Regions from separate parts of the Micromonospora fiedleri genome, predicted to be linked through region 4. Evidence: riboswitches for the same ligand, from Rfam matches in the RefSeq annotation. Region 4 holds a riboswitch; each other region holds the start of a gene.
The links. A riboswitch is a leader RNA that binds a small molecule or an ion and turns the genes downstream of it on or off. The one in region 4 is predicted to bind cyclic di-AMP.
Positions count from the first base shown of each region.

Region 1 (7,255 bases), on a different contig from region 4:
TGGTCACCTCGGCGGTGGCCCGTGCCTCGCTGCGCTCGATCGGCGGGTTTCGGGCGTCGATCGGCGCCCAGCACCGGTTGGAGACCCTCGCCGCGTTGGCCCATCTGCCGGCGGCGGCCCTGGTCGGGGACCGGGACCGGCTCACCCCACCGCCGTGCGCGGAGTCGATCGCCGAGGCGTTGCCCGCCACCGACCTGGTGGTGTGCCCCGGCGCCGGCCACATGCTGATGATGGAACGCCCAGAGGAGGTCAACGGGGCCCTCTCCGGCGTGCTGCGCCGGGTCGTCGACACCAGCCCCGTCCACGGCTGTTAACAAGGGACCCCTGCTCTACCTGAGGCGTTAACAAGGTGCCCTTCCTTGCACGTGGACGGTGGGGCGTAATCTCGTGCGGTTGGCCGGGCGGCGGGACGAGGAGCACGAGCGGTGGATCAGAGCACCCTGGATCAGGAGATCGCCGTCGAGCAACGGCATCTCGACCGGGTGTACGCACGACTGGCCGAGCTGCGGCGCGGGGCGGTGCGCGCCGAACGGGACGGCTACCGGCTGGCCCGGGTCGGCAACTTCGGCGCACTCGTCGAACGCGACGCGATGGTCTTCCACGCCGCGCAGCGACGTCACCTGTTCGACGCCGAGTACGAAGGGCTGGTCTTCGGCCGCCTCGACCTGCGGGACGGGCAGGTGATCTACGTCGGGCGGCTCGGCATCCGCGACGAGGACGCCAGCACCCTGGTGGTCGACTGGCGGGCTCCCGCCGCCGCCGCGTTCTATCAGGCCACTCCCGCCGAGCCGCTCGGCGTGGTACGCCGCCGCACGATCCAGTCCAGCGGGGAACGGGTCACCCGGATCGAGGACGACCTGCTCGACCCGGAAGCCGCACCGCCGGACATGCCGGTGGTGGGCGACGGCGCGCTGCTGGCGGCCCTGTCCCGCACCACCGGCCGGGGCATGCGCGACATCGTCGCGACCATCCAGCGTGAGCAGGACGAGGCGATCCGCTCCCCCGGTTCCGGGGTGACGCTCGTCTCCGGCGGCCCCGGCACCGGCAAGACGGCGGTGGCCCTGCACCGTGCCGCCTATCTGCTCTACGCCGACCGGAGCCGGTACGCCGGAGGCGGCATCCTGGTCGTCGGCCCGTCCTCGGTCTTCGTCTCCTACATCGCCTCGGTGCTGCCGTCGTTGGGCGAGGACAACGCCACCCTGCAGTCGCTGGGCAGCATCTTCCCCGGCCTGGTCGCCACCCGCACCGACCCGCCCCGGGTGGCCGCGATCAAGGGATCGTTGCGGATGCGGCGGGTCCTGGAGCGCGCCGTGCGGGACACCGCGCCGGGCGCCCCCACCGAGTTGCGGCTGCTCTACCGGGGACAGCTGCTGCGGTTGGAGCGGGCCGAGCTGAACACGGTCTGGAACCGTGCGCTGCCCCGTGGCGCCCGCCGCAACGAGGTACGCCGGGCCGGCTTCGACGGCATCCTCGCCGCGCTCTGGGCCCAGGCCCGCCGGTTGGGCATCGCCGGCCTGCCCGAGCAGCGCGCCTTCGAGGACGAGTTGATCGACCGTAGCGACTTCCGGGAGTTCCTCAAGGCCTGGTGGCCCCGGCTGCATCCCCGGCACGTGCTCGGCTGGCTGGCCGACCACGAGCGGCTGCGCCGGTACGCCGGTGGCATCCTGTCCGGGGCCGAGATCCGGCTGCTGGGCGAGGCCTACCGAGGGCTGGCCACTCACGGCCCGACGGTCGCCGACACCGCGCTGCTCGACGAGCTGGACACGCTGCTCGGTAAGCCGGTACGCCCGGCCCGGGCCAAGCGGGATCCGTTCCAGCTGGCCGGCGGCGTACGGGAGCTGAGCACCTTCGCCGACCGGCAGCGGGCCGCCCGACAGGCCGCCCGCGAACGCCCGGAGGACTACCGGGACTACGCCCACGTGGTGGTCGACGAGTCGCAGGACGTCTCGCCGATGCAGTGGCGGATGATCGGCCGGCGGGGCCGGTTGGCCTCGTGGACCGTGGTCGGTGACCCGGCGCAGACCGCCTGGACGGGAGACCCGCAGGAGCTGAACCGCGCTCGGGAGCAGGCCCTGGGTCGGCGTCCGCGTCACCGGTTCACCCTCACCACCAACTACCGCAACTCGGCGGAGATCTTCGCGGTGGCGGCCGAGGAGATCCGCCGGGTGTACCCGGATCTCCCGCTGCCCACGGCGGTCCGCTCCACCGGAGTCGACCCGGTGCAGCTCGTGGTGCCGGCCGCCGAGTTGACGACGAGCGTGGTGTCGGCCGCGCGCACCCTGCTCGGCGAGGTCGAGGGCACCGTCGGAGTGATCACTCCGGTGCCGCGGCGGGACGAGGTGACGGGCTGGCTCGATGGCCTCGGCGGCGACCGCCTGCAGGTGGTGACGAGCCTGGAGGCCAAGGGCATGGAGTACGACGCGGTGGTGCTGGTCGCGCCGAGTGAGATCCGCGCGGTGCCCGATTCCGGTGTGCGTACGCTCTACGTCGCGCTGTCCCGGGCCACCCAGCGGCTCACCACGGTCGATGTGGCCACCTGACACCGAGCTACCGCAATTCGCCACAAATGATACTTTCGTCCGATTTCCTGGTGACCGGACGAACACCACGAGTCACACCGGCTGCACGGGTCACAGCAGCACCGGTAGGCTCGGACCCGGCCTCCGCCAGGCGGCACCCACCGGTGCCGGCGGTGGTCGCCGCCTAATCGCCCGCAGGGGCGAGCCGGGGAACCATGTTCCTGGGGTGCATCCGCGCACGCGCGGTAGGGATCTTCCGTCCCGAACCCGTCAGCTAACCCGGTCGGCGGCTGACGGAAGGACATGTGCATGCCAGCAGTGGCAACCGTGAAACCGGCCGCCCGAACGGCGGCCCTGATCTGCGCGGCGCTCGCTCTCGCCGTAGGCGTCGCGCTCGTTCCCGGCCCGGCCGCGGCACACGGGTTACTGGCGGCGGCTCCCGCCGACGTCGGTGACGAGGGGGGCACCCCGGCGCTGCGCGCCCAACTGGAGGCGGCCAGCAAGGGCTACCTCGACGCCAAGGCCGCGCTGGACCGTTCGGTCAAGCGACAGAAGCAACTGGCCACACAGCTCACCGCCACCGAGAACCAGCTCACCGAACGCGGTGCCAAGGTCGCCGAGATCGCCGCACAGGCGTACCGCAGCGGCCGGCTCGGCGCGGCGTCGGCGCTGCTCAACAGTGGCTCTCCGGCCGGCTTCATGGACCGGGCGGCGGCGCTGGACGCGGTGGCCGCCAACGAGGAGCGTGCCCTGGGTGAGCTGCGGGCCACCCGCGACGAGGTCAGCAGGACCAAGCAGGCGCTGGACGTCGAGGTCCAGGAGCAGCGCAAGCAGGTCGCGGTGATGGCCAAGCGCAAGGACCAGGCCGAGCGGGCACTGACCGTGGCCAACGAGCGGGCGGAGGCGGCCGAACGCGCCCAGGCCGCGGAACGCGCCGCCCGCACCCCGAGCCGTGGTGGCGGTTCCAGCCCGACGGCCAAGCCCGCGCCCCGCAACTCGGACGGCTCGTGGCCCTCGGAGTCGTGCAGTGTCAACGACCCGACCCCGGCCAACGGCTGCATCACCCCGCGCACGCTGCACGCGCTCAACCAGGCCAAGGCGGCCGGCTTCACCCGGTACGTCTCCTGCTACCGCTCGGGCGGCTCGGGCGAGCACCCCAAGGGCCGGGCCTGCGACTTCGCCGCGCAGAAGAACGGCTTCGGTGGGGTCGCCACGGGCGGCGACCGGACGTACGGCAACAACCTGGCGGCGTACTTCGTCAACAACGCCGACCGGCTCGCCGTGCTCTACGTGATCTGGTACAAGCAGATCTGGCTGCCCAGCAGCGGCTGGAAGTCCTACAGCGGCGGTCGCGGCGACCCGTCCAGCGACCACACCAACCACGTGCACCTGTCGGTGTACTGACCCGTTCACACGACGCCGCCGGGTGGGACTTCCACCCGGCGGCGTCGCATCGTGCCCGCACGGCGAAACGCCGCACTCCCCCGCCCGTCGACGCGCGCGAATCCGCCACCTTGGTTACCGTCTAAGACGGAAGTGGACATTTCGCCACGAGGGGGCGCAACTCGCATGAGACAACCCACCACGCGGTTCACCCGGTCCGGCACCTGCGGGTGGGCCCGGTGACCGGGCACGTCATGGTCTTCGCGCCCACACCGCTGCTGACCGTCACCGTCGACCAGCCCAGCGACGTACCGGAGCTGCACCTGCACCCCGGCGGACAGGGCGTCTGGCAGGCCCGGATGGTGCTGTCGCTCGGTGTCGACGTGGTGCTCTGCACGGCGCTCGGCGGCGAGATCGGGGAGGTCCTGGCGCCGCTGCTGGTCAGCGAGGGAGTGGACCTCAAGCTGGTGAACCGCGACTCCGGCGGCAGCGGCGGGTACGTGCACGACCGCCGCGGGGGCACCCGGCAGGAGATCGTCGACGTGCCCGGCCAACCGTTGAGCCGGCACGAGCTGGACGAGTTGTACAACCTCGCCCTCAGCGAAGGGCTACGCGCGGAGGTGTGCGTGCTCAGCGGTCCGAACGACCCGTCACTGGTGCCCGCCGACCTGTACCGGCGCTTCGCCGCCGACCTCGGCGCCAACGGCAGCCGGGTGGTGGTGGACCTCAGTGGCGAACACCTGACGGCGGTCGTGGACAGCGGCGTGTTCTTCCTCAAGGTCAGCCACGAGGAGCTGATCGCGGACGGCCGAGCCGCCGACGACGACGAGGAACAGCTCACCCGCGCCATGTACGACCTGCACGCCGCCGGCGCGGAGAACGTGGTGGTCAGTCGGGCCGAGAAGCCGGCGCTGGCCCTGGTCGACGGCGAGGTGTTCGAGGTGCTGATGCCCCAACTGGAAGCGGCCGACCCGCGTGGCGCGGGCGACTCGATGACCGCCGGGGTGGCCGCCGTGGTGGCCCAGGGCGGCGACGTCCGCACCGCCATCCGTACCGGGGCGGCGGCGGGTGCGCTGAACGTCACGCGCCACGGGCTGGGCACCGGCCGGGTCGACTCGATCACCGGCCTGGTGGAGCGGGTGCAGCTGGAGCCGGCGAGCATCCGGCCGCAGCACCGCACGACCCCCGACGAGCTGGCCCACCGGGCGGGCGGGCGATGACGCTGCGGGTCCTGATCACCAACGACGACGGGATCGCCGCTCCCGGCATCCACGCGCTGGCCCGGGCCGCCGTCGACCGGGGTCTGGACGTGGTGGTGGCCGCCCCGCTGGAGGAGGCCAGCGGCACCAGCGCCGCGATGAGCGCGATCGAGCAGGACGGTCGGGTGGTGGTCCACCAGCACCCGCTACCGGACCTGGACGGCATGCCCGCCTTCGCGGTCGGCGGTTCTCCCGGCTTCATCGCGCTCATCGCCGTGCACGGCGCTTTCGGGCCACCGCCGCAGGTGCTGCTGTCCGGAATCAATCGTGGTGCCAACGCCGGTCGCGCGGTGCTGCACTCCGGCACCGTGGGTGCCGCGTTCACCGCCGCCGCGAACGGCTGTGCGGCGATGGCGGTGTCCCTGGACGTCCTGTCGGCCGGTGAGGCCACCGCGGCCAGCGGCGGTGCGGCGGTGGCCGCCGCCGCACGGGTACGCGACGCCGACCGGCACTGGGCGACCGCCGCCCGGGTCGCGCTGGACCTGCTGCCCAGGTTACCCACCGGGCCGGTGGCGAGCGTGCTCAACGTGAACGCGCCGGATCTGCCGTACGAGCGGCTTCGCGGGGTACGCCGAGGCAGCTTGGCCACCTTCGGCCAGGTGCAGATGACGGTCGCCGAATCCGGTCACGGTTTCGTCCGCACGTCGCTGGAGGAGCCCGGTCAGGCGGTGCAGCCCGGTACCGACCTGGCCCTGCTCGCCGAGGGTTACGCCTCGGTGACGGCGGTTAGGGCCATCACCGAGGCGACCGATATTGATCTGTCCGGCCTCGACGCCGGATGAGGGGTCAGGCCCCCGGAAGGACCTCGGGTGTGGCGGCCCCCGCGTAGTACGGCTCGGGGGCGCCGAACAGGCCGAGCAGGCCGGTCACCCAGAGTTGCCGGTGCACGAACCGGCTCGGCTCGGTCACGACCAGTTTCACGCCACTGACCTCGGCAGTCTGGAATCCGGCGACCATCGCGCTGATGCCTACCGAGTCGATGAAGGTGACCAGCCGCATGTTGAGCTCGATCCGGGCCGGCCGGCCCTTGGCCAGCACCTCGGCGATGGCCTCTTTCACTTCGTACGCGGTGTCGACGTCGATCTCCCCTCGCGGGGCGATCTCGATGACACCACCAGGCCGAACCGTCTGCAGGATCGACAGGCTCACGCGAGCACCTCCACTCGCCCGTACGACGGGCGCCTCATCAGTACGCGGGCCGCGACCGAGAGTATTCCTCCAACGGCCTCGGTCGCCACCCCTCGGGATGAGCAATTCGCGGACAGGGGCGTGCCAAGTCGCCCTTGTCCGGACTTTTCATGTCCTATCACTCGACGCGCTGGCCGCTATTCCACACCGCGCGCCAGCCCACGCCGTCGAACCAGGGTAGCGGGCCGATGCCAGCGGTTTCGATATCCAGCGCGGCGAGGCGTCCGCCGTGAGGCCGGCTCCGCTGGTAGCCGGGCTGCGGTCAGGGCAGGAATGTGCCTAGCATCACCACTGACCGAATCGATGAGAGGACGACGACATGCTTCGCAGGCTCGCCACCCTGGCCGGCGTCAGTGCACTGCTCACCCTCGTCCTGGCCTGCGGTTTCGGCGGCGGGGGCGATGACGACGACGATGACGACGACGACTTCGCCCGGGCTGCCGTCGCGGTGGTGTCGTCCCGCTGATCCGGTTTGCGGGGGCATCCGGCGGGGCACAGCCTCCGAAGGCGTACCCCCGCCGCACGCCGGGCAAGCCGCCGAGGAGGTCTCATGCGGGCACCGGCCTCGGTCCTGTCGAGGAGGGAACCATGTTCGGAACCAACCTGCTGGAACGCCGCAGCAAGCCGGAGCGGATCGCGGACGACGCCTGGCACCACCTCGTGTCGGCGGTGAGTACCGCGGGTGACAACCTCCGGGACACCGCCCGTTCCGCCCGGCACACCTCTGCGGGGCTGGCCGACGACGCCGGGGAGCTGGTGGGATCGGCCGCCGAGGAGGCCCGCCGCCGGGCCACCCGGGCCTTCGACGCCCTGGCCGGTCGCCGTCCCGCCCTGCCGTGGACCCTGTTGATCGGCGCGGCGCTGGTCGGTGCCGCGCTCGGCTGGGCTGCCGGCACCGCTGCCCGC
Region 1 covers NZ_JAETXL010000002.1:667,248-674,502, forward strand. Annotated here, with positions in the region: gene JMF97_RS07015 (alpha/beta fold hydrolase) at 1-314, shown strand, start outside; gene JMF97_RS07020 (HelD family protein) at 426-2,540, shown strand; cyclic di-AMP (ydaO/yuaA leader) riboswitch at 2,691-2,824, shown strand; gene JMF97_RS07025 (coiled-coil domain-containing protein) at 2,829-3,923, shown strand; gene JMF97_RS07030 (1-phosphofructokinase family hexose kinase) at 4,142-5,122, shown strand; gene surE (5'/3'-nucleotidase SurE) at 5,119-5,943, shown strand; gene JMF97_RS07040 (STAS domain-containing protein) at 5,948-6,310, opposite strand; gene JMF97_RS07045 (hypothetical protein) at 6,669-6,815, shown strand; gene JMF97_RS07050 (hypothetical protein) at 6,938-7,255, shown strand, end outside.
Region 1: another riboswitch for cyclic di-AMP. It lies ahead of JMF97_RS07025 (coiled-coil domain-containing protein); the one in region 4 lies ahead of JMF97_RS12645 (C40 family peptidase).

Region 2 (7,255 bases), on a different contig from region 4:
GCCCGCCCAGACCCTGGTGCCGGAGCAGAGCCGGTGGTGGTTCACCCAGGTGTTCCCCCTGGTCCGCTCGCTGGAGTTCTGGATGGGCGTGGCCGCCGCCGAACTCATGCTGCGCGGGCGGTGGCGGGGTCCCGGCCTGCCACTGGCGAGCCTGATCTTCGTGGTCACCTGGGTGGCCGCCGCCGAGTGGATCCGGGCCGAGTTCTGGGCGGCGCTGCTGGCGGCGGCGTACGTCCTGGTCATCGCCGCGGCGGCGGACGCCGACGTGCGGGGGCGGCGTTCCCCGCTGCGGTCGCGTCCGATGGTCTGGCTCGGCGAGGTCTCGTTCGCCTTCTACCTGGTGCACGTGTTCGTGATCATGACGATTCTCCGGATCACCGGGGACTGGGGGACCGGCCTGCCCGGCTGGTGGGGCCCGGCCGCCGTGATCGGCTTCCTGGCGCTCACGCTGGGGCTCGCCGCACTGGTGCACCGCTTCGTCGAACAACCGATGATGCGTCGCCTGGCCCCGCGCCGGTCCCCTCCCGCTGTCCAGCCTGGACGGTGAGCTCACTCCGCTGACCCGCGGCGCTCCGGGCAACCCGAATCAGGTTCTTCGCTGCGACACGCCCGGCGGCAGTGCGGCCCGCGGGACCTGGCGGTAGCGTGGCAGCGTGCTCCCGATCGTCCCCACTCGTCCTCCTCTGTGGTGGTTGGCGCGTCGGGTGGCACGGCTGCTGACCGGATTCGCCGTCGCCGCCGCGTTCGCCGTCGGTGCCTGGACGATGCCCGCACCCGCCGCTCATCCCGGTGATCTCGGACCGGCGGCGGGCCCTGCCGGGCAGCCCAGCATGGTCAGCTTCGCTCCGCCGACCGAGGCGCTGGCATCCGACCGGTGCGCCGCGATCCCACCGACGGCCGATGAACTGGTGAGCGGCGGCGACGACCGCCCCGGCGCTGGCGCCGCGACGACACCGGTGCCGTCGGCGCGGACGGAACAGGGCGTCGACCTGGCCGGCGCGGCTGCCGACGATCAGCCTCCTGCGGTGGACGCCTCGGGTCTGCGGTGCGGCCGCGCCCCGCCCGGCGCCTGATTCCCGCCCGTACCGTCGGTTGACCCGGACGGCCCTCGTACGGCTGTCCCGGTTGTGCCTTCCGCATTCCGCGCCGGCCGCCCGCCTGCGACGGGCCGCGGCGATCGGGCCCCCACCGTGGGTGTCCCGCCGCGCTCCACCACCTTGACGATCCGCCGCTACCCGGCGACCCGACACCGGCGGCACCCCCAGGCCGCCACATCCGCTCCCGCGAGGTATCGACATGGAGAAGACCGTTCTCTACCAGTTCCTGATCGACGCGCCTCGGGCCGCCGCCATCTGGTCGGTGCTGCTGGTGCTCGCGCTGGGCGTGCTCACCGCGCTCGTCGCCCGACCCGAGCCGGCCCCGCCGACCGACCGGACCCCGGACCTCCCGGACAACGACGAGGTCGCGGACCAGCGTCGCTACGCCGGTGAGGTTGCCGTCGCGGCGGCGGGCGCCGCGCAGAACGCCGGCCGCCACCGGGCGGCATGGCACCGCGCGCAGACGGAACTCGACCGCGCCTGGGCCGCGTACGACGAGGCCGAGGCCGCCGCCCGACGGCTCGCCGCCGCCACCGCCTGGCCCAGCCCCGGTACGCCCCGGACCCCCGCCGAGTACGCGGCTCGGGAGCGCTGGCTGCACCACGCCGCGATGACGGCATACTGGCGCGGCGACCTGACGGGGCGGCAGCTCGCCGACGCGCTGGCTCACCGGGCCGGCTGGGATCCCCGACGGCACCCCGCCGAGCAGGAGATCTTCCTGGCCCGCGTGGTACGTGACGGCCGCCTCGCGGCGTACCAGGCCGCCGCGCAGCAGGAACGCGACGCCTGGCGGACCGCGGAACTCGCCGCCGACGCCGCCCGCGCGCTCTCCACCGAGGCGTACGCCGCAGCGCAGCGGCTACGGCCGAACCCGCTGCCGGTGCCGCGTCGGGTGGTCGTCGGCCGGCCCGCAGCGGCCCTGCGCTGGCGGCCGGCCCGGGTGGGATGAGCCGTCGCCTCCTCGCCAGTTCAGCGACAGGTGGGCCGAAATTCGGTGACCCCGGTCACAGCAATTGCCGAATCGGTCAACGTGGGTCAGACGTCGAAGGCGGGGCGCAATGTGCGGGGCATTGTGAACGTCCGGTCCGGTTACCGCCTCGACAGGGATGTCCGCGAGTGCTGTCCCATTGAGCGACGACAGTTCCGCGATACCCGAAAATAATCGCACCGGGCCAGGTTTAAGCAGGTCAGGGCAGGCTTGGCAGGAGCGATACCGACCAGTAGTGTCGCCCTGTCCGGTGCGGTAAATGATCGCAAGTGGCGACGCCGCGCCGACCCGCTCAATCGTGATCACACGAACCGGGGAACCACTGCACCACTTGGGGTGAATCCGCGAGCCACGGCTCGCGGTAGGGCGATCTTCCCGCCCGAATCCGTCAGCTAACCCGGTCGGCGGTGTCGGAAGGAGTTCCTGTCCTCGTGCAGCACAATTCGATCCCCCCGATATTCCCCCGCCTCCACGGCACCGTGGTGCCTGCGCTCGCCGGTCCGCTCTCCGCAGCCTGAGCCAGGCCCCACCCGTCCACCCCTCAGCCCGTGGAGGATCTCGTGAAGCACACCCTCAAGCGTCAGCTCCGTAAGCTGGCCACCGAACGCCCCTATCAGCTCCTCGCCACATCGGCGGCGGCCCTCGTGCTGGCCACCGGCGCCGGTGCCCTGGTCGCCCGGACCGACGACAACCTGGGCGACGCGCCCACCGCGACCGCCGTGGCCGAACTGCGCGACGACAGTGCGGCCTCCCGTTCCCTGGCGCGGGTCGCCACCGCCCCCAGCAGCGCCGCTCCCAGCAGTGCCGACCCGAGCAGCGCCCCGAGCAGCGCCGCCCCCGGCAGTGCCGCGCCGAGCAGCGCAGCTGCCTCGCCGTCGGCGCGGGCCGCCACCGCGGACCCGGACGTGGCCAGTAAGAAGGCCGCCCCGAAGCCGCCGGCGGAAAAGGTGCTGTCGTACGACTACCAGGCCCAGATCAACGGTTACTACTGCGGCCCGGCAGCGGTGCGCAACGCGCTCAGCGCCGCCGGCATCGAGCGCGGCCAGGAGACCCTCGCCGCCCAGATGGGCACCACCTTCGCCGGCACCAACTCGGCGTACGACACCACTCGGGCGCTCAACGCCGCGGTCAAGGGCGAGCCGTACAAGACCACGATGATCCCCGGCGGCGCGGCGACCCCGGCCCAGATGGACCAGCTTCAGGCTGATGTCGTGGCGGCGATCTCCGACGGGCGTGGCGTCGTGGTGAACGTCGCCGGCAGCGTCGTGGACACCGCCGGTGGCTGGCACTCCTTCCCCGGCGGCCACTACGTCGCCGTGGTCGGCTACGAGGACGAGGGCCGGATGGTGAAGATCGCCGACTCGGCCGACGCGTCGTACTACTCGTACTGGTTGAGCACGATCGACCTGGCCAACTGGGCTGCCACCCGGGGCTATTCGTCCTGATACCTGCTGTTCGTGCCGGGCGTCGACCCTTCGGGGTCGGTGCCCGGTGTCGTATCCCGGTCGCGGCTCTCGCCGACCGGCCCGGGCGGTGGCAGACTGCCCGACATGATCACGGAGTCGGGTGAGCGGGGCAGCGCGCCGGTGTTGTTGCTGCTGCACGGGATGGGCGCCACCGGCGACGTGTGGCTGCGCTGCGCGCCGCTGCTGCACCAGCGGTGGCCGGGACGGTGGATGGCCCCCGATCTGGCTGGCCACGGCGCGTCACCCCCGCTGCCGGCGTACTCGTTCGCCGCACTCGCCGATCAGGTCGCCGCGAGCCTGCACCCCGGCGATCGGGTGATCGTGCTGGGCCACTCGCTCGGCGGGGTGGTCGGTCTGGCGCTCGCCGCCGTGAGCCGGGCGGTCACCGTCGACGCGGTGGTCGGGCTCGGCATCAAGGCGGTCTGGTCCCCGGCGGAGTTGTCCCGCGCCACGGATCTGGCCGCCCGCCCGGTCACCTGGTTCGACAACCGCGACGAGGCGGCGCGCCGGTACCTGCGGGTCGCCGGGCTGGCCGACCTGCTCGGCCCGGAGGATCCCGCCGTGGCGGCCGGATTACGGCAGGAAAACGGCCGGTGGCGGTTGGCGATGGACCCGAGTGCCTTCGGTGTCGGCGAGCCCGACCTGGGCGCCCTGCTCGCCACGATCGACGCGCCGGTCCTGCTGGCCCGTGGCGAGCACGACCCGATGGTCACCGACGCGCAGCTCAAGGAGTACGGCGTACCGGTGGTGACGCTGCCCGGGCTCGGCCACAACGCCCACGTCGAGGATCCGGCGGCCGTACTGGCGCTGCTCGACGCCGTACGGTGACCGGTCCTGGTCAGGGCCGTTCGCCGTCGCCGGCCTGCTCGGGGGAGGCATGTTCCGTGGACTTGCGTAACCACAGGACCACCCCGAGCACTCCTGCCACTGCGCTGCTGATCGCGATCGCTGTCTCCGCCAGTTCGGGCCAGTCGTCCATGAACGGGTAGACACGCGAGAGGACCATCCCGACGAAGCAGTACAGCAGCAGAGCGACGGCGACGACGCGCTGGAGAATCATGGCCCTCATTGGAGCACAGTGTCGCGAGCGACCGTCGGGGCACCATCCACAGTGTTCAGAACTGAGCCGGCCGCCCGCCGGGCCGGTACCCGGCGGCGGCATCGCTCAGGTGGCGGGGGAGAACGGGGCGTCGCTGGCGGACCGGGGGGCCGGGGCGGCCCAGTGCGGGTCCAGTTCGCGCCGGGCGGCGGTCAGGAACCCCTCGGCGTACGTCTCGGTCGGGAAGTCCCCCAGGTACCGGCGGCGGGTGGCCCACCGGGCCTCGGCCAGGGGGTCGGTGTCCAGCAGTCGGGTCAGCACCTCGTCCACCTCGTCCAGGTCCCGACGCAGCACGTAGCCGGAGGCGGCCAGCGGGAACCGTTCCAGGAACCGGTCGCCGTCGACCCCGGTGTCGGTGACCGCGTACGGCTTGCCGGAGTGCAGCCAGTCGGACACCACCCCGGAGACGTCGGAGATCAGGGCGTCCGCGCGGTTCACCGACTCGGCCAGGGTCAGCGCGCCGGCGGCGGCACCGAACAGGTGCGGGCGACCGGTGCGGGCCCGGTCGGCGGCCAGCAGGTCGTGCAGCCGCCCCAACTGGCGGGCCGAGGCCGGGTTGTGGGCGGTGTACGGGTGGGGCCGCACGATCACCGTGGCCCCCCGGTCGAGCAGCCGGGTCAGCAGGGCCTCGGCGAACGGCAGAGAACAGTAGTCGGCGTCGGCGTGGTGCCCGGTCCAGGTGGGGGTGTAGAGCACGGTGGGGTTCGGCAGGTGGCGGACCGGGCCGGTGCGCACCTCGATCGCCTCGACCTGGGGACGGCCGACCACCACGAACTTGTCGGCCGGGATGTCCACCCCGGCCCGGGCGTACCGGTCGATGGCCGCCTCGCCCGCGACGAAGATCCGGTCGAAGATCGCCGACACCGGGTTGGCGCTGGAGGCCTTGTCGCTGTCGCCGTGGTGCAACTGGATGTGGGTGAGCTGGGTGAAGCGCAGGCAGTGGCTGTTCTTGGCGCCGTGGTTGACGTAGAACGCCGCGCGCAGGCTCGGCACCAGCACCTCGTCCATGGTGCGCAGGGTGGGGCAGTAGAGCACGGGAGCGGTGGTCGCCGCTGCGATGACCGGCAGCGCGTCCGGCTCCCGCAGCATCACCACGAACGGCCGTCCGATCCGCTCCAGGTACGGCAGCCACATGGTGACCTGGTACTCGGACCCGGGCGGGGCGGAGAAGTAGAGCAGGAACTCCGGCTGGTGCCGGCGCAGCTCCCGGGTCACCGGGGAGTCGCCGGAGGCGGGACGCAGCCGCCGCTGGGCCAGCTTGACGGCGACCGCGCCGACGGCCCCACCGGCCAGCAGGCTCGCCGCCAGGGCGACGACGGCGGGCAGCGTCGCCAGTGCGGCCAGCGCCAACACCGCGAGCAGGGCGGCCACCAGGTCACCGAGGCGGGCGGTGACCTGCGGCACCCAGGTGCGTACCGGCAGGTTGGCAGCGCGCAGTTCCAGGTGCCCCGCGTCGCGCAGCGGGCCGGTGAGCACCATCAGCCCCAGCAGGATCAACGCGGTAGCGGCCAGGGCCGGGTCGAAGCCGGCGTCGAGCTGCCGGGCGTAACCGACAAGCACCCCGGCCGCGATCAGCGTGGTTTCCGCACCGCTGTCCGCCCCGGGGCGGACGCGACGTTCCCAGACCGTGGCGGCGAGGGCGAGCACCGAGAGCGCGAGCCCCCAGGTGGTCGCGCCGGTGAGCGCGACCACGATGAACGCCAGGACTGCCGCACCGGTGGCCAGGCCCCGGGCGGCCAGCTTCCTGACCAGGTCACCACGCATCTCGGTGTTGCCTTCCGCGGTCGTCGTGCGTCGGTCAGCCGACGGGGGTGGTGCTGGTCGGCCGGCTGCCCTGGGCCGGCACCACGGGGGTCGGCGCCTCGCCCGGGGAGCGGCGCACGTCGATCACCTGGCCGGTGAGCTCCGAGACGAGCACGTCCAACGAGGCCTGGGCGACGATCTCGGCGGCGAGCAGCGTGTGCTCGGGCTCGGCGCCGAACGCCTTGGTCCGCATCGGGGTGGCGGTCCGCTCGGGGTTGATGACGTTGACGCGTACGCCCAGCTCGGCCCATTCGTCCGAGAGCGCCTGGGTGAGGTTGACCAGGGCGGCCTTGGTCGCCGAGTAGAGCGCGTAGTCCGCCCGGCCCCGGGTGTACGAGCTGGAGGTGTACAGCAGCAGCTGGCCCTTGGTGTGCTGGAGGTAGGGCAGCGACTGCCGGGCGACCGTGACCGGGCCGACGAAGTTGACCTGGAGCACCCGGTCGATGGTCTCCTGGTCCATCTCGGCCAGCGCGCCCTTCTCCAGGATGCCGGCGGTGACCACCACGTAGTCGATCCGCCCGGTGGCCTCGAAGGCCGTCTTCAGCGCGGCCTCGACATCGGCGGGGCGCTCGACGTGGGTGCCGGTGCTGGAGCGGCTGAACGGGAAGACCTGGGCGCCGTAGCCCCGGGCCAGCTCGGTCAGGTCGTGGCCGATGCCGTAGCTGCCGCCGAACACGACGATCGTGCGGCCCGCGACCTCGTCACTGTAGGCGCGCTGGTCGGCCAGGCGGGGCACCTTGGCGGCGGCCAACTGGAAGAGCTTGTCCGCCAGGTGCACGTCGACCGGGTGGGTCACCTTGAT
Region 2 covers NZ_JAETXL010000010.1:152,488-159,742, reverse strand. Annotated here, with positions in the region: gene JMF97_RS25600 (acyltransferase family protein) at 1-547, shown strand, start outside; gene JMF97_RS25595 (hypothetical protein) at 654-1,073, shown strand; gene JMF97_RS25590 (hypothetical protein) at 1,297-2,046, shown strand; cyclic di-AMP (ydaO/yuaA leader) riboswitch at 2,365-2,507, shown strand; gene JMF97_RS25585 (C39 family peptidase) at 2,634-3,530, shown strand; gene JMF97_RS25580 (alpha/beta fold hydrolase) at 3,636-4,379, shown strand; gene JMF97_RS25575 (hypothetical protein) at 4,390-4,611, opposite strand; gene JMF97_RS25570 (CDP-glycerol glycerophosphotransferase family protein) at 4,717-6,414, opposite strand; gene JMF97_RS25565 (bifunctional cytidylyltransferase/SDR family oxidoreductase) at 6,449-7,255, opposite strand, start outside.
Region 2: another riboswitch for cyclic di-AMP. It lies ahead of JMF97_RS25585 (C39 family peptidase); the one in region 4 lies ahead of JMF97_RS12645 (C40 family peptidase).

Region 3 (7,255 bases), on a different contig from region 4:
TCGGTGGTGGGTGGGGTGGGGTCGGTGAGGAGAGGGAGGAGGGAGTCTTGTTGGTCGGCGGCCAGGAGGGCGGTGGTGGTTTCGGCTCGCAGGTTGCGGGCGGCTGCGGCGGCGACCTCGGCGGCGTGCCAGGCTTCCTGCTCCCGCTCCCGGGCGACCCGCTGTCGGGCGAACAGGTGGTCACGTATCGCCCGGCGCAGCACCAACTCCTGCTGGACCGGGTGCAGGCGGGGATCCCAGCCGCGGTGCGCGAAGACATCGCTGAGCTGCTCCACCGACAGTTCCCGCCGCCAGTACGCGTCCAGCACCGCCCGGTGCAGCCAGCGCTCCCGGTCGGCGTACTCGGCGGGGGTGCGTGGGGTGTGCGGCAGCGGCATGCTCGCGGCTTCGGCCAACCGGCGTACGTCCGCCTCCGCAGTCTGGTACGCCTCCCACGCCTGCTCGGCCTCGTCCTGTGCGGCGAGCCATTCGTCGCGTCGGCGGCGAGCCGTTGCCTCGGCGCGGTCGGCGGCCACCATGACCTCTTCCGCCCAGCGATCTTCTTCCCGCTGCTCCGGCGGGGTCGGCAGGGCGGCTTCCCGGATCCGGGCACCCGCGTCGAACCGGAGTCGCCGGGGACGCAGCAGCAGGCCGGAGACGGCGAGTACGACGATGCCCAACAGGCTCAGCCAGATCACGGCGGCCCGGGACACGTCGGGCAGGACGGCGGAGAGAGCGATCTGCATCATCAGCACCTCGTAGCGGATGGGGTTCGTCGACTGTGCTGGAAAGGGAGGAACAGGGCTGGGCGGCGTCTCGCCGCGGCAGACTCCGACTGCGGCCCGGTGGCCGTGGCCTGCAACCCGTGCCGTGGTCCGCGACCGCGACTCGTGGCCGTCGGCTGCAACCTGTGACCGTGACTCGTGGTCGGGCGGGTCCTCACCGGCGGGTGGCGTGTGGGTGCCGATGCCGGTCAGGTGGTGCGAGCCCGACCCGACTCGGCCAGGTGAGGTTGCAAAGCCAGCCAGTGGTCGTGAGCCTGCCGAGGTCAGGCGGTCGGAGGGCCGCGCCGGGTCGGTTCACCGGGGCCGGCGGCGAGGCGTACGGCGGCAGGCCGGGCGCTGGCGCGGACGGCTCCGGCATCGGTGTGCTCGGAGTGCGGCACCACGGCTGCGGCATGCACAACGCTCACGGGCGAGACGAGCGCCGACTCGTCCCGGGAGAACAGCGCTGACGTGTTCCAGGACGAGAACAGCGCTGACGCGTTCCAGGACGAGGTGAGCGCTGACGCGTTCCAGGACGAGGTGAGCGTCGACTCGTCGTTGCGGGGCCGGGTGCGCGTTGACGCCAGGGTGAGTGTCGACTCGTTGTTGCCGGGCCAGAGGGCTCGGGCGGTCGCGGGGGCGTCCCCGGGGCGGTTGGGCAGTGCGGCGGCGGGCGGGGCGGCCGGGAGGTCTGCGGTGCCGTCGGGTAGGCCGGTGGCTGTGATGCCGCCGAGGCCGACGGCCAGGATGAGTGCCGTCAGCGCCAGGCGGGTCAGATCCGCCAGCGGGCAGCGCGTCACCGACCACAGTGGACGGGTGAACGCGAGACTCGGCACGCGGTCAAACCTATCGCCCTTGCGGGACAACCGCAGCGGCCCGTTCGTTCAGGGGTGGCGAAGGCCACCACGCGCGGGACGGATGTGCGGCAGGGATCCGGGCTACGACGTGGTGCCGGCCACTGGCTCCTCGGTGAATAGCGCCAGCAGGTCGCCGACCTGGCGATCGGCCTCGGCGGGGTGCCGGAATCGACCGGACGGGTTGAGGGTGTACTCGTTGCGTCGCCCGACGCGGGTGCGCTGGAGGTAACCCTCGGCCTCCAGGTCGGCGACGATGGCCTGAGCGGCCCGTTCGGTCACGCCCACCTCGTCGGCGACGTCGCGGAGCCGGGCGGTGGGGTTGCGTGCGATGGCGAGCAGTACGTGCCCGTGGTTGGTGAGAAAAGTCCAGTTACGGGCGTTCTCCCGCTCGCCTGTCGTTGCCATGTCGCCCATCGTATGGGCCTTTCAGCTTTTTCGGGCTATGCCGTCGGGCCCTGCACCCGCTCGGCCCGGAGCGCAAGCGTCCGGGGATACCTGAAATCCATATCACGCATTCCTTGACGCGGCTTGCGCTGCGTGTGACCGTTGGACCAGCCCGTGACCAGTGTCGGCCCGGGATGACCAGGCATCGCATGAGTAGCGAGGGGGCGCCGGATGAGTCGACCCGGACCGATCGGAACAGAGCTGCGGCCGGAGCGGGAACTGCTCACCGCGGATCTTCCGGGCGCGCCACAGCTGGCGCTTGCCGAACTGATGGCCGGTAATCGGCGGTTCGTCACCGATACGGCGTGGCATCCCAATCAGAACGCCGGACGTCGCGCTGCCGTCGCCGGCGAGCAGCATCCGTTCGCGGTGATCGTGGGCTGCTCCGACTCCCGGCTGGCCGCCGAGATCATCTTCGATCGCGGGCTGGGTGACCTCTTCGTGGTCCGTACCGCCGGGCACACCGTCGGCCCGGAGGTGCTGGGCAGCGTCGAGTACGCGGTGTCGGTGCTGCGTACGCCGCTGGTGGTGGTGCTCGGGCACGACTCCTGCGGTGCCGTGCAGGCGGCCCGGGCGGCGCTGGCCACCGGCACTGCCCCCACGGGTCACCTGGGTGCGGTGGTGGACGCCGTGGTGCCCAGCCTGCGCCAGGCGCAGGCCGCCGGGGTGAACGACCTGAACGAGATCGTCGACATTCACATCGCGCAGACCGTGACGGCGATGCTGGGATCGTCGGCGACGCTGGCCGCCGAGGTCTCCGCCGGGCGTTGCGCGGTGGTCGGCATGTCGTACCGGCTGGCCGCCGGCGAGGTCCGGGCGGTGGCTGCGGAACCGGCGGAGCTGGTCGCCGAGGTCGCGGCGCCCGTCGCCTGACGGCGAGCGCCGGGCCGCCGAGGGCGTCAGCAGACGAGCTGAGGGCCGCCCCACCGGACGGCGGGACGGCCCTCGAAGCGATGCTGGACGTGCGCTAGTACATCGAGACGTGCACGTGGTCTGTGTGGTTCGACGGGCCGCTGTAGGAACTCCAACCGGTCGCCGGGAACCAGATCTGCCGGTTCCAGATCACGTAGTAGACACCCAACCGGTCGGCGTTACGGACCAGGAACGCGGCCAGGTTGTTGCCGTAGATCCGGGTGTCGTCGTTGTACCAGGGGCGGAAACCGCTGTTCTGCAACGACCAGTCACATGCTCGGCCCTTGGGGTGTTCCCACTTGTCACCCGGTCGGTAGCAGCCGACGAACCGGTTGAAACCGGCGCGCTTGACCTCCTTGTACATGTGCAGGGTGCGTGCCGTGATGCAGCCGGACGTGGTCGGGTCGTTCTGGTTGCACGACTCGGACTTCCAGCCGCCGTCGGCTGCCCGGTTGGGGCCGGGTCGGGCGACCGGAGAGGTGGCGGCCACCAGGCCGCCGGTGAGACCGACGCCACCGACCAGGCGGAGCGACTTCTCCGCGTCGCTCTTCTTGCGGGCCATGTCGTTGGTCAGCTTCTGCTGCTCGCGTACCTCGGCGTCGAGCGCCAGCTTGGCCGTCTCGGCGCGGCGCTTGACCGCGTTGACCTCACCCAGCTTCTTGCTGTTGACCAGGTTCAACTCGTCGAGCGCGGCGGCGCGGTGGATGAACGAGTCGGGGGCGTTGCTCTGCAACAGCATGGCGATCGCGCCCACCCGGCCGGTCCGGTACGACTGGGTGGCGATCTCGGCGACCTGTGGGGCGAGGGCGTCCAGGTCGGCCTCGGCGCGGCGGACCTCGACGGCGAGCTTGAGCTGCTTCTTCTTGGACTTTTCCAGCTTGGACTTGGCCTTGGTGTAGTCCCGGTTCGTCGCCTCGATCAGCTCGTTGAGCATCGGCGGGTCGTCGTCATGGCCGGCCGGTTTGGGGGGCTTCGGCGCAGCCGTCGCCGGCAGCGGGCCGGCGAAGACGGCGAACGCGGCGAACACGGCCACCACGGGCGTCAACCAGCGGCGTAGGGGTGCCGTCACTGTCTTCCCTTCCATCGACCGCCGACCGGGTTAGCTGACGGGTTCGGGACGGAAGTGGCCCCTACCGCTGGTGCGGATTCACCCCACGTACCTGGGTTCCCGGCTCGCCTGGTGGCGATTGGGCGGTGGCACCGCAGGCGCCGGTGCGCGCCTTCGGCGGTGACCGGCAGTGAGGTTACCCGACGGTCGGTCTGGTCCTCTACGCGCCGAACCCGGCAAGATGTGTCATTTCGTAATCGCACTGGGTGACGAGTGACACGCTTGTCGATCCTTTCGGTCGGCGTGCTCACGTTGAGGAGTGTCACCATGGGGTGTCGGTGCTCCTGTCCGGTTCGGGCCACTCCGAACGGGTGGCGGGGGGCGTGTGACGGGGACGCGGTGTGCTGAGGGCCTGGAGCGTCTCGGCCCGGTCCGTCGCCGGTCGCGGCTGGGCGACGGCCACGTCGTCGGGTGCTCCGGGCGCGGCGTTCGCGCCGGTGCGGCGCCGTCCGGCGGTGGTCACCACCGTGGCCAGGGCGGTGGTCAGCGGTACGGCGGCGATCAGCCCGAGCGTGGCCACCACGCTGCGGACGATCTCCTGGGCGAGGAACTCGCTGGTCACGATCTGACCCAGCGCGCGGGAGTCGGCGGTGAGCAGGAGCAGCAGCGGCAGCGACGCGCCGGCGTACGCCAGGACGATGGTGTTCACCACCGAGGCGATGTGCGCGCGGCCCACCCGTGTCGCCGAGCGGTACAACTCGCGGCGGGACAGGTTCGGGTTGGCGTGCGCCAACTCGGTGACCGCCGCGGCCTGGGTGACCGTGACGTCGTCCAGGACGCCCAGTGACCCGATGATGATGCCGGCCAGCAGCAGGCCGTGCAGGTCGACGTCGCCCCGGAACATCGACAGGGTGGTGGCGTCCTCGCTGCCGAAGCCGGTCAGGTGGGTCGCGTTGGTGGCGGCTAGGCCGAGCAACCCGGTGAGTACGAGCGCGCCGAGGGTGCCGAGTACGGCGACCGAGGTCTGCGCGGACACCCCGTGCGTCAGGTACAGCACCACGAACATGATCAACGCGGCGCCGACGATGGCGACGATCAGCGGCGGCTGGCCGGCGCTGATGCCCGGCAGCACGAAGGTGAGCAGGATGGCGAAGCTGGCCGCGAGGCCGGCCAGGGCGGCCAGCCCACGCAGGCGTCCGAAGGCGACGATGGCGGCGGCGAAGAGCACCCCCAGCCAGATCAGTGGCATACCGCGCTGGTGCTCGGCGATGTTGTAGGTGCTGATCGCCGGGTCCTCCGGGTCGATCAACGAGACCAGGATGACGTCGTCGTCGACGCTGACCGAGGGTGCGCCCGGCCCGGCCGGGATGGGGGCGTCCACGTGCTGGCCGGCGTCCGGGCCGTCCTGCACCCGTACCGTGACGGTGCCGCACGGGCCACCGGCCGTCGTCGGGGTGCCCTCCGGCACCGCGGGGTTGGGCGGACAGGGTTCGGTCACCACCCGGGTGACCGTGCCGTGGTACCGGGGCAGGTCGTCGCCGGCCTCCGGGCGGGGGGCGTCGCGCGGCCAGAGCACCAGCGCGGCGACCAGCGTGGCGAGGAAGAGGGGGACCACCGTCACGATGAGGATCCGCCGCACCCCGGGTGGGGTGGGCGGAGCGGCACGGCTGTGATCGGCGCCCATTCGATAGTCTCCCAACGATTTCTTCAGCGGAGTACGTGTCGGCGGGCGAGTCGGTTCAGCCCGACCGTACGACTCTCGCGGTGGGCGGCCGAGGCGGCCGGAACGTGGCGGAACCGCTGCGTACGGTGAGTGTCGGGGCGGCCGTCGTCGTCGCCGGGCAGCGGCGGCGGTGCGGGTGCGCGTCCGGCGGCGCGGTGGGCCGGAAGGCGCGGATGTCGGCAGGCCATCGTGTGCGAATGGTAGCCAGCCCAGGAACGGATCGCAGGACGCGTGGGGTCCGTCGGCGGTTCGTGAGCCCGGGCGGTGGTCGACGGGTGGGCCGGAGAGTGGGTCAGCCGCGCTTCATCAGACGGCCGACGGCGGCCATCATCTCGGTGGCCATCTCGTCGGCGCGGCCCTCGGCGGCCCCGGTGTGCATGCAGTGCCGGGCGTGCCCGTCGAGCAGGCCGAGGGCGACCTTGTCGAGTGCGGCCTGGATGGCGGAGATCTGGGTGAGCACGTCGATGCAGTAGCGATCCTCGTCGACCATCTTCTCGACGCCGCGCACCTGGCCCTCGACGCGGCGCAGCCGGGCGAGCAGTTGGTCCTTGCTGGCGGTGTAGCCGCGGATCGGCGTCGGTGTGGTCATGAGCACGAGGATAGCCTACCCCCAGGGGGTATGCTACGGTCGCGTTGGGGATACCCCCCTCGGGTATGTTCGTGGCACCGGCCGCCCCTCGGCCGGGCCAGGCGGAAAAGGAGAAGCCCCATGGTCACCACGACCTACCAGGTGCAGGGCATGACCTGCGGACACTGCGTCAGCGCGGTCAGCGGCCAGGTCGGTGCGCTGCCCGGCGTGACCGACGTGACGGTCGACCTGCCCGCCGGTCGGGTCACCGTCACCAGCGAGCAGCCGCTCGACGAGAACGCGGTACGCGCGGCCGTCGACGAGGCCGGATACGAACTGCTCGGCGCCTGAGGCGACCGGCGGCGGAAAACCGAGGTGCAACGATGAACACAGCGACGAAGCTCACCGGCTTCGCGCTCGGCCTCGCGGCGATGTTCGGCGCGGCGTACGGGGTCGGCCAGGTGACCGGCTCCGCCGCCCCGGTCGTCGCCGACGGCCATGACACGGGCCCGCACGGCACCGCCGCACCCGGGCAGGAGGCGGGCGGGCACGACGCATCGGGAGCCGCCGGGCATCTGCCCGGCGGGCTGCTCGTCTCCGACCGGGGCTACACCCTGGTCCCGGTCGCCGCCGCCGAGGGAGAGTTCGCCTTCCGGGTCACCGGCCCCGACGGCAAGCCGGTGACCCGGTACGAGGTGACGCACGACAAGCCGATGCACCTGATCGTCGCCCGGCGTGACCTCTCCGGCTTTCAGCACGTACACCCGGAGATGGCCGCCGACGGCACCTGGCGGGTCGCCTCACCGGTGAGTTCGCCCGGGGTGTGGCGGGCCTTCGCCGACTTCACCCCGACCGGCGGCGAGCCGCTGACCCTCGGGGTCGACGTGACCGTGCCCGGCGAGTTGACCGAGCAGCCTCTGCCCGCCCCGGCCAGCAGCAGCACGGTCCACGGCTACACCG
Region 3 covers NZ_JAETXL010000012.1:122,241-129,495, reverse strand. Annotated here, with positions in the region: gene JMF97_RS27370 (hypothetical protein) at 1-728, opposite strand, end outside; gene JMF97_RS27365 (hypothetical protein) at 1,028-1,579, opposite strand; gene JMF97_RS27360 (helix-turn-helix transcriptional regulator) at 1,682-2,014, opposite strand; gene JMF97_RS27355 (carbonic anhydrase) at 2,315-2,917, shown strand; gene JMF97_RS27350 (coiled-coil domain-containing protein) at 3,012-4,025, opposite strand; cyclic di-AMP (ydaO/yuaA leader) riboswitch at 4,030-4,160, opposite strand; gene JMF97_RS27345 (YibE/F family protein) at 4,327-5,688, opposite strand; gene JMF97_RS27340 (hypothetical protein) at 5,712-5,915, opposite strand; gene JMF97_RS27335 (metal-sensitive transcriptional regulator) at 6,020-6,316, opposite strand; gene JMF97_RS27330 (heavy-metal-associated domain-containing protein) at 6,437-6,646, shown strand; gene JMF97_RS27325 (DUF8832 domain-containing protein) at 6,679-7,255, shown strand, end outside.
Region 3: another riboswitch for cyclic di-AMP. It lies ahead of JMF97_RS27350 (coiled-coil domain-containing protein); the one in region 4 lies ahead of JMF97_RS12645 (C40 family peptidase).

Region 4 (7,255 bases):
ACGATGTGGCAGGGCTACTTCGTCGAGGCGGTCGTCCTCGCCGTACTGATCATGGGTTTCCTGATCCGGGGCTTCAAGGTCGCCACCGATCACTTCGAGTACCCGACCTGGGCCACCCCGCTCAGCCACGCGGTCGGCTCGGCGCTGCCGGACTGGCAGTCCGGGGTCAGCGTCGCCGCCCTGATCAAGATCGCCATCTCGATGACCTGGCTCATCGTGATCTCGCTGAACGTGACGATGGGTGTGGCCTGGCACCGCTTCCTGGCCTTCCCCAACATCTTCTTCAAGCGCAAGCCGGGTGCGGCCGGCTCCGGCCTCGGCCCGCTGCGGCCGATGATGAGCGACGGCAAGCCGCTGGACTTCGAGGAGGCCGACCCCGAGAAGGACCAGTTCGGGGTGGCTCAGGTCGAGCAGTTCACCTGGAAGGGCCTGCTGGACTTCAGCACGTGCACGGAGTGCGGCCGGTGCCAGTCGCAGTGCCCGGCGTGGAACACCGGCAAGCCGCTGTCGCCGAAGCTGCTGGTGCTGAGCCTGCGGGATCACGCGTACGCCAAGGCGCCCTACCTGCTGGCCGGCGGCGGCAAGGACCTCACCGGCGAGGAGAAGGCCACCGCCGCGCAGCTCGCCCACGTCGACGTGCTGGCGCTCGCCGAGGCGGAGAAGCCGCTGATCGGCGACGCCGAGGCCGGCGGTGTGATCGACCCGGACGTGCTCTGGTCCTGCACCACCTGCGGTGCCTGCGTCGAGCAGTGCCCGGTGGACATCGAGCACGTCGACCACATCGTCGACATGCGGCGTTACCAGGTGCTGATCGAGTCGAGCTTCCCCTCTGAGGCCGGCGTGATGCTGCGCAACCTGGAGAACAAGGGCAACCCGTGGGGTGCGCCGCAGAACACCCGGGAGGACTGGACCAAGGGCCTCGACTTCGAGGTGCCGCGCGTCGGCGAGGTCGACGACTTCGAGTACCTGTTCTGGGTGGGTTGCGCCGGTGCGTTCGAGGACCGGGCCAAGAAGACCACCCGCGCGGTGGCCACGCTGCTGAACGAGGCGGGCGTCTCCTTCGCCATCCTCGGTGAGGGCGAGACCTGCTCGGGTGACCCGGCCCGCCGCATCGGCAACGAGTTCGTCTTCCAGATGCTCGCTCAGCAGAACGTGGAGACCCTCAACGAGGCGTTCTCCGGCCGCGAGAAGGCCAAGCGGAAGATCGTCGCCACCTGTCCGCACTGCTTCAACACCCTGGGCAACGAGTACGGCCAGCTCGGCGGCGAGTTCGAGGTGGTGCACCACACCCAGTTGCTGGCGCATCTGGTCGCCACCGGCAAGCTCACCCCGGTGCAGCCGGTCGACGGCGGCGTCACGTACCACGACCCGTGCTACCTCGGGCGGCACAACCGGGTCTTCACCCCGCCGCGTGAGGTGCTGGGCAGTGCGCTGGGCGCCGGCGAGATCACCGAGATGCCGCGCAACAGCGAGCGCTCCTTCTGCTGCGGCGCCGGTGGCGCGCGGATGTGGATGGAGGAGCGGATCGGTAAGCGGATCAATGTGGACCGGGTCGAGGAGGCCATGTCCACCGGGGCGAAGACCATCGCCGTCGGCTGTCCGTTCTGCTCGACGATGCTCACCGACGGAGTGAACGGCAAGGGCGCCGGCGAGCAGGTCGAGGTGGTCGATGTGGCGAGCGTCCTACTGCGGTCGGTCCGCCCCGAGCAGGCCCGGGGCGCTGAGGAGGGCGAGCCGGTCGGCAGCTGAGCAAGGCCTGAACAGCTACGGGGTACGGCGGGCTCACGTGGTCCGTCGTACCCCGTATTCATATTTACCCGCGTGACTATAACGAAATGATCGACACCCTTTGTGCGCAACCGGTCGCGCAAACGTGAATCGTTCGTTGGTCGCCTTGATTCCGCCCGGTGCCTTCCCTAATGTTGGGCACCGACCGCCGTAGGTCGTCTGTTCCGCCCCTCTACCGCCCGCGGGACACCCGGCGGTCGGTTGCAAAGGAGTCGCTGCCGGTGGCAACCATGCCCCTCCATCGTCACGTGCCCGGACGGTCGAGCCGTCCAGGTGGTCTGCGGAGAGCCGCTCACCGTCTGCTCGTCCTGGTGGCTGCCGCCGCAGTCGGCGCTGGCCTGCTCTCCGCCCCCGCGCACGCCGAGCCCTCGGTGGAGGAGATCGAGCGTCAGATCGACAAGCAGTGGCAGCAGCTTGAGCCCACCATCGAGCAGTACAACAAGGTGCGGTCGCAGCTGAAGGTCAACCGGAAGAAGTCGGCCGACCTGCAGAAGAAGATCCAGCCGCTGGCCCTGGAAGCCGAACTGGCCATGAACCGGGTGGCGGACCTCGCCTCGCGGTACTACGTGAACGGACCGTCCCAGGAAATCGGCGCGGTGCTGCTGAACGCCAAGCCGGACCTGCTCGGCGAGCAGATGGCCATGCTGGAGCGGCTGGCGGCGTACGAGCGCCAGCAGCTCGAGAGCGTGATGAAGGTCCGCAAGAAGTACGACACGCAGAAGGCCAAGCTCGACGCGCTGATCGCCGACCAGGAGGCGAAGGAAAAGCAGCTCGCGGCGAAGAAGAAGCAGATCGATGCCAAGATCAAGCAACTTGAGCGGTCGCTGCCGGTGACCACGGTCAAGACCACCAACTGCCCGACCATCAACGGGGTGGTCAGCGCGGCGGCCCGCACCGCCATCAAGGTGGCCTGCGCCCAGGTCGGCAAGCCGTACGTCTGGGGTGCCACCGGCCCGAACTCGTTCGACTGCTCCGGGCTGACCCAGTACGCGTACAAGGCCGCCGGCATCTACCTGACGCACTTCACCGGTGCGCAGTGGAACGAGGGCAAGGCCATTTCCAGGTCTGAGGCCCGCCCCGGCGATCTGGTCTTCTTCCGCAGTGACCTGAGTCACGTCGGCCTCTATCTGGGCAACAATCTGATGGTGCACGCACCCAGAGCGGGCAAGCCGGTGAACGTCTCCCCGATCACCACGATGCCGATCGCCGGGTTCCGCCGACCCGGCTGAGCGAGCAGACAGGAACATCACCAGGGCCCTCGGTCAAGCGACCGGGGGCCCTGTTCGTTGTCGGATTTGTGCACCGTGAGTGATGGTGTGGATGTGTTGCGTATCGACGGGGATCGTCCCTACGCTGGGCAATCGTCGGGTCCGATGGCAGTTCCGTCCACCAGGGGCGGTAACGGTCCGACACCGCCGAGTCGCTTGCGCGAGCCGGGGATCCAGGTTCCCGGGGTGAATCCGCGATCACCGCGGTAGGGCGCTCCCTTCCCGCCCGAACCCGTCAGCTAACCCGGTAGGCGGTACGGGAAGAAGGAGTACGGAGCCCGGTGGCACACCATGCCCCGCGGCCACCGTCAGCACGGCCGGCGACGCCCGGCCCGACGACGGCTGCGCCGCGATCCCGCTGGTACCGCTGCACCACCGCACTCGCCGCCCTGTCCGCGACCGCCGTCATGCTGACCGGCGGCGCGACGGCGGCCCACGCCGAGCCGACGGTCGACGCCATCGAGCGCCAGATCGACGCGGACTGGAACCGGCTCGAACCACTCATCGAACGCCACAACGCCACCCGGCAGGATCTCGCCGGCAAGCGCCGGGAGGCCGACGCCCTGGCCGCTCGGATCGCACCGCTTGAGCAGCAGGTCGACGCGGCGATGACCCGGGTCGGCGCGCTGGCGGCACGGGCGTACAAGGGCGGCACGGTCGGTGCCGTCAACGCCCTGCTGGACAGCAGGTCGCCCGGCGAGGTCGTGGAGCAGATCGGCCTGCTCGACCGCTACGCCCACTTCCAGCAACAGGACGTACGCGAGGCGAGCGAACTGCGCGACGAACTCACCACCGCCAAGGCCGGGCTGGAGCGCACCATCGACCAGTTGGCCCGTACGGAGGCCGAGTTCGCGCAGAAGCGCCGCCAGATCGACGCCGAGATCGACCGGTTGCAGCGGCTCCGGCTGCGGGCGTACGGCAATGGAGGCGGCGGCCCGCTGCGTCCGGCGCCCTGCCCGGCCGGCTATCCGGGCGGGCCGGCGGGGGTGGCGGTGAAGTTCGCCTGCGCCCAGATCGGCAAGCCGTACGTGTGGGGGGCCGAGGGACCCCACGCGTACGACTGCTCGGGTCTGATGCTGGCCGCCTGGGCGCGGGCCGGGGTGGCGCTACCGCACAACGCGGCCCGGCAGCGTCAGGTCACCGCGTCGGTCAGCCGCAGCGCCCTACGCCCGGGTGACCTGGTCTTCTACTACCGCGATCTGCACCACGTCGGCATGTACGTGGGTGACGGCTGGGTGGTGCACGCCTCCCGCGCCGGTCAGCCGGTGAAGATGAAACGGATGGACACCAGCCCCATCCACAGCTTCGGCCGACCCGGCTGAGCGTGGTCCTGGCTGAGCTTGGGCCTGGCGTTGGCGTGGTCCTGCCGGAGGCGTGGGCCTGGCGTTGGCGTGGTCAGCGGGTCGGCCAGGTGCGCCAGTTCTGCCAGGCCCGGCTCGGCGTCGGCCCGCGCTGCCCCTGGTAGCGGGAGCCGTAGACGGCCGATCCGTACGGGTGCTCGGCCGGCGAGGAGAGCCGGAAGATGCAGAGCTGACCGATCTTCATGCCGGGCCAGAGGGTGATCGGCAGGTTCGCCACGTTGGACAGTTCCAGCGTGACGTGCCCGGAGAAGCCGGGGTCGATGAAGCCGGCGGTGGAGTGGGTGAGCAGGCCCAGGCGCCCCAGGCTGGACTTGCCTTCCAGTCGACCGGCCAACTGGTCGCCGAGGGAGATGACCTCCAGGGTGGAGGCGAGCACGAACTCGCCCGGGTGCAGCACGAAGGGCTCGCCGTCGGGCACCTCGACCGGTGAGGTCAGGTCGTCCTGCCGGGTCGCCGGGTCGATGTGGGTGTAGAGGTGGTTGTTGAAGACCCGGAACAGCTTGTCCAGGCGTACGTCGATGCTGGACGGCTGCACCAGCGTGGGCTCGAAGGGCTCCAGCGCGAGCGTGCCCGCCTTGATCTCGGAGACCAGGTCGCGGTCGGAGAGCAGCATCGCCACACCATACCGATATGGCTGACCTGCGTGTCGCGCTACCTGTCTAGAACGTATGTTCGATAAGATGTCGACATGGCTTCCTGGTCCGAATTCGCCGCTGACGAGCCTCGACTCGCCGACGAGATCCGCCTTCTCATGCAGCAGTACGGCCCGGGCTTCGGCTACCTGGCCACGGTCCGCGCCGACGGCGGGCCCCGGGTGCACCCGGTCTCCCCGGTGATCACCGACGACGGTCTCTACTGCTTTGTGATCGACTCGCCGAAGCGGCGCGACCTGGAACGCGACGGCCGCTATGCCCTGCACTCCTTCCCGCCGGAGGAGAGCGACGACGAGGCGTACGTCGCCGGTCGGGCCTGGCCGGTCACCGACGACGCCACCGTGGCCCGCCTGGCGCTTGCCGCCCGCGCCGCGCCGCAGGTCGACTGGCGGCTGTTCGAGTTCACGATCGAGGTCGCGATGCTCAGCCGTCGCGGCCACGCCAACTCCGACGTGCCGGGCGAGCACGGCGGGGTGCCGGCCGTCCAGGTCTGGCTCGATCCGACAGCCACCGCCCCGCAGGCGCAGCGGCCCGCGTCGTTGGCGGCCCACTCCGCCCGTCGCGCCCGCTGCGCGGCCTGACACCAGCCGGTGCCGGCCCCGTCGAACGGGACCGGCACCGGAGGCGGTACGTGCCGAAGGGCTCGCGTCAGGCGGCTCGGTAGGTGTTCCAGGCGCTGATCATGCGGCTGGCCTGGCCCGGAGTGAACTGGTACATGCAGGAGTCGTACGAGTAGTCCATGAAGTTGGTGATCGGGTCGAGGCCCGGGGCGGAGCAGGTGTCCCGACCGGTCGGGCAGCCGCTCGCCGGGGAAGCCTCCGCCGGGGTGTCCGAGACCTGGTCACCCGAGCCGGAGCAGCCGCCCTGGAAGGTGTGGTACAGGTTCAGCCAGTGCCCGACCTCGTGGGTGCCGGTGTCGCCCTGGTTGTAGTTGGTGGCCGTGCCGCCGGGCAGCGACTCACTCAGCACCACGACGCCGTCCATGCTGTTCAGCGTGGTCTGCGGGAAGGTCGCCCAGCCGAGCAGGTTGTTGCTCAGCGCCCCCAGGTAGATGTTCAGCGTGTTCTTGCCGCCGACCCGCAACTGGGTCTTCATCTGCCGCTCGGCGGTGGTGCCCTGCCGGATCGGGTACCACGACGTGTTGGTGACCCGGTTGATGCTCTGCAACTGGAAGGCGAAGGCGGTCGCCGCCCCACCGGTTGCCCCGCTGAACGCCTGGTTGAGCACGTTGATCTGCGATTGGATCATCGAGTCGGGGATGTTTCCGCCGGCGCGGGTGGTGTCCCTCCGGATCACGTGCACCACGACCGGGATGGTGACCGACGCGGCGGCGGCCTGGGTGCCGAGGTTACGCTGACCGACCCGCTTGGCCCGCTCCTGGAGCAGGTCGGCGAACTCGGCCTCCCGCTGAAGGACCTGGCTCTTGGTCAGCTCGTTCGGGTCATGCGCGAGGACACCGCCACCGCGGACCCGGGCCGCACTGCCGGTCGGGTCCGCGCACTCCTCGTCGGCGTGCGCGTGCCCGGCGGCCATCGCCGGGCTGGCGGAGATGGTGGCGGCCGGCAGCGCGCCCACCGTTACCAGGCCGAGCGCCATGACCAGTGACGTCGATGCGATGCCGGCGAGGCGCCGGTTCAGCAGGACGGGACGGAGTCCCATAAGCCCACCTCTTTCTGTCGACGCGACCGGGGGGTTGTGTCGCGCCGTGCGGAAAACGTGGGGCAGACGTTACAACCCATCGATAGATTTGAGAATGGGCATATGTTGCTGACCTGAAACTTCTTGCCGCTCGGTGGGCTGGCCCGCCGGCTGGGGTGGCGGGCGGGGTGCCTGGGTGCACGGGGGCAGTGACTCAGGTACAGTGGTCCCGCTTGCGGGTGTAGTTCAATGGCAGAACATCAGCTTCCCAAGCTGACAGTGCGGGTTCGATTCCCGTCACCCGCTCCACGATCAAGGCCCTGGCCAGGACGCGAGTCCCAGCCAGGGCCTTCGTGCAGCGCCTGAACGATGGCGCGGTCAGCTTCCGCCGTCGCGTGTTGGTAGATCAGCGCGGTACCTACACTTCGGGCTGTGGACCAGGACGAGGTTGTGGTCAGGCTCAGCCACGACGAGGCGCTGGTGCTGTTCGAGTGGTTGTCCCGCACCGATGAGCTGACCAACGACTTCGGCGACTTGGTTGAGGACC
Region 4 covers NZ_JAETXL010000004.1:355,512-362,766, reverse strand. Annotated here, with positions in the region: gene JMF97_RS12655 ((Fe-S)-binding protein) at 1-1,749, shown strand, start outside; gene JMF97_RS12650 (C40 family peptidase) at 2,004-3,017, shown strand; cyclic di-AMP (ydaO/yuaA leader) riboswitch at 3,192-3,325, shown strand; gene JMF97_RS12645 (C40 family peptidase) at 3,338-4,378, shown strand; gene dcd (dCTP deaminase) at 4,452-5,030, opposite strand; gene JMF97_RS12635 (pyridoxamine 5'-phosphate oxidase family protein) at 5,106-5,651, shown strand; gene JMF97_RS12630 (zinc metalloprotease) at 5,719-6,729, opposite strand; tRNA gene JMF97_RS12625 (tRNA-Gly) at 6,944-7,017, shown strand.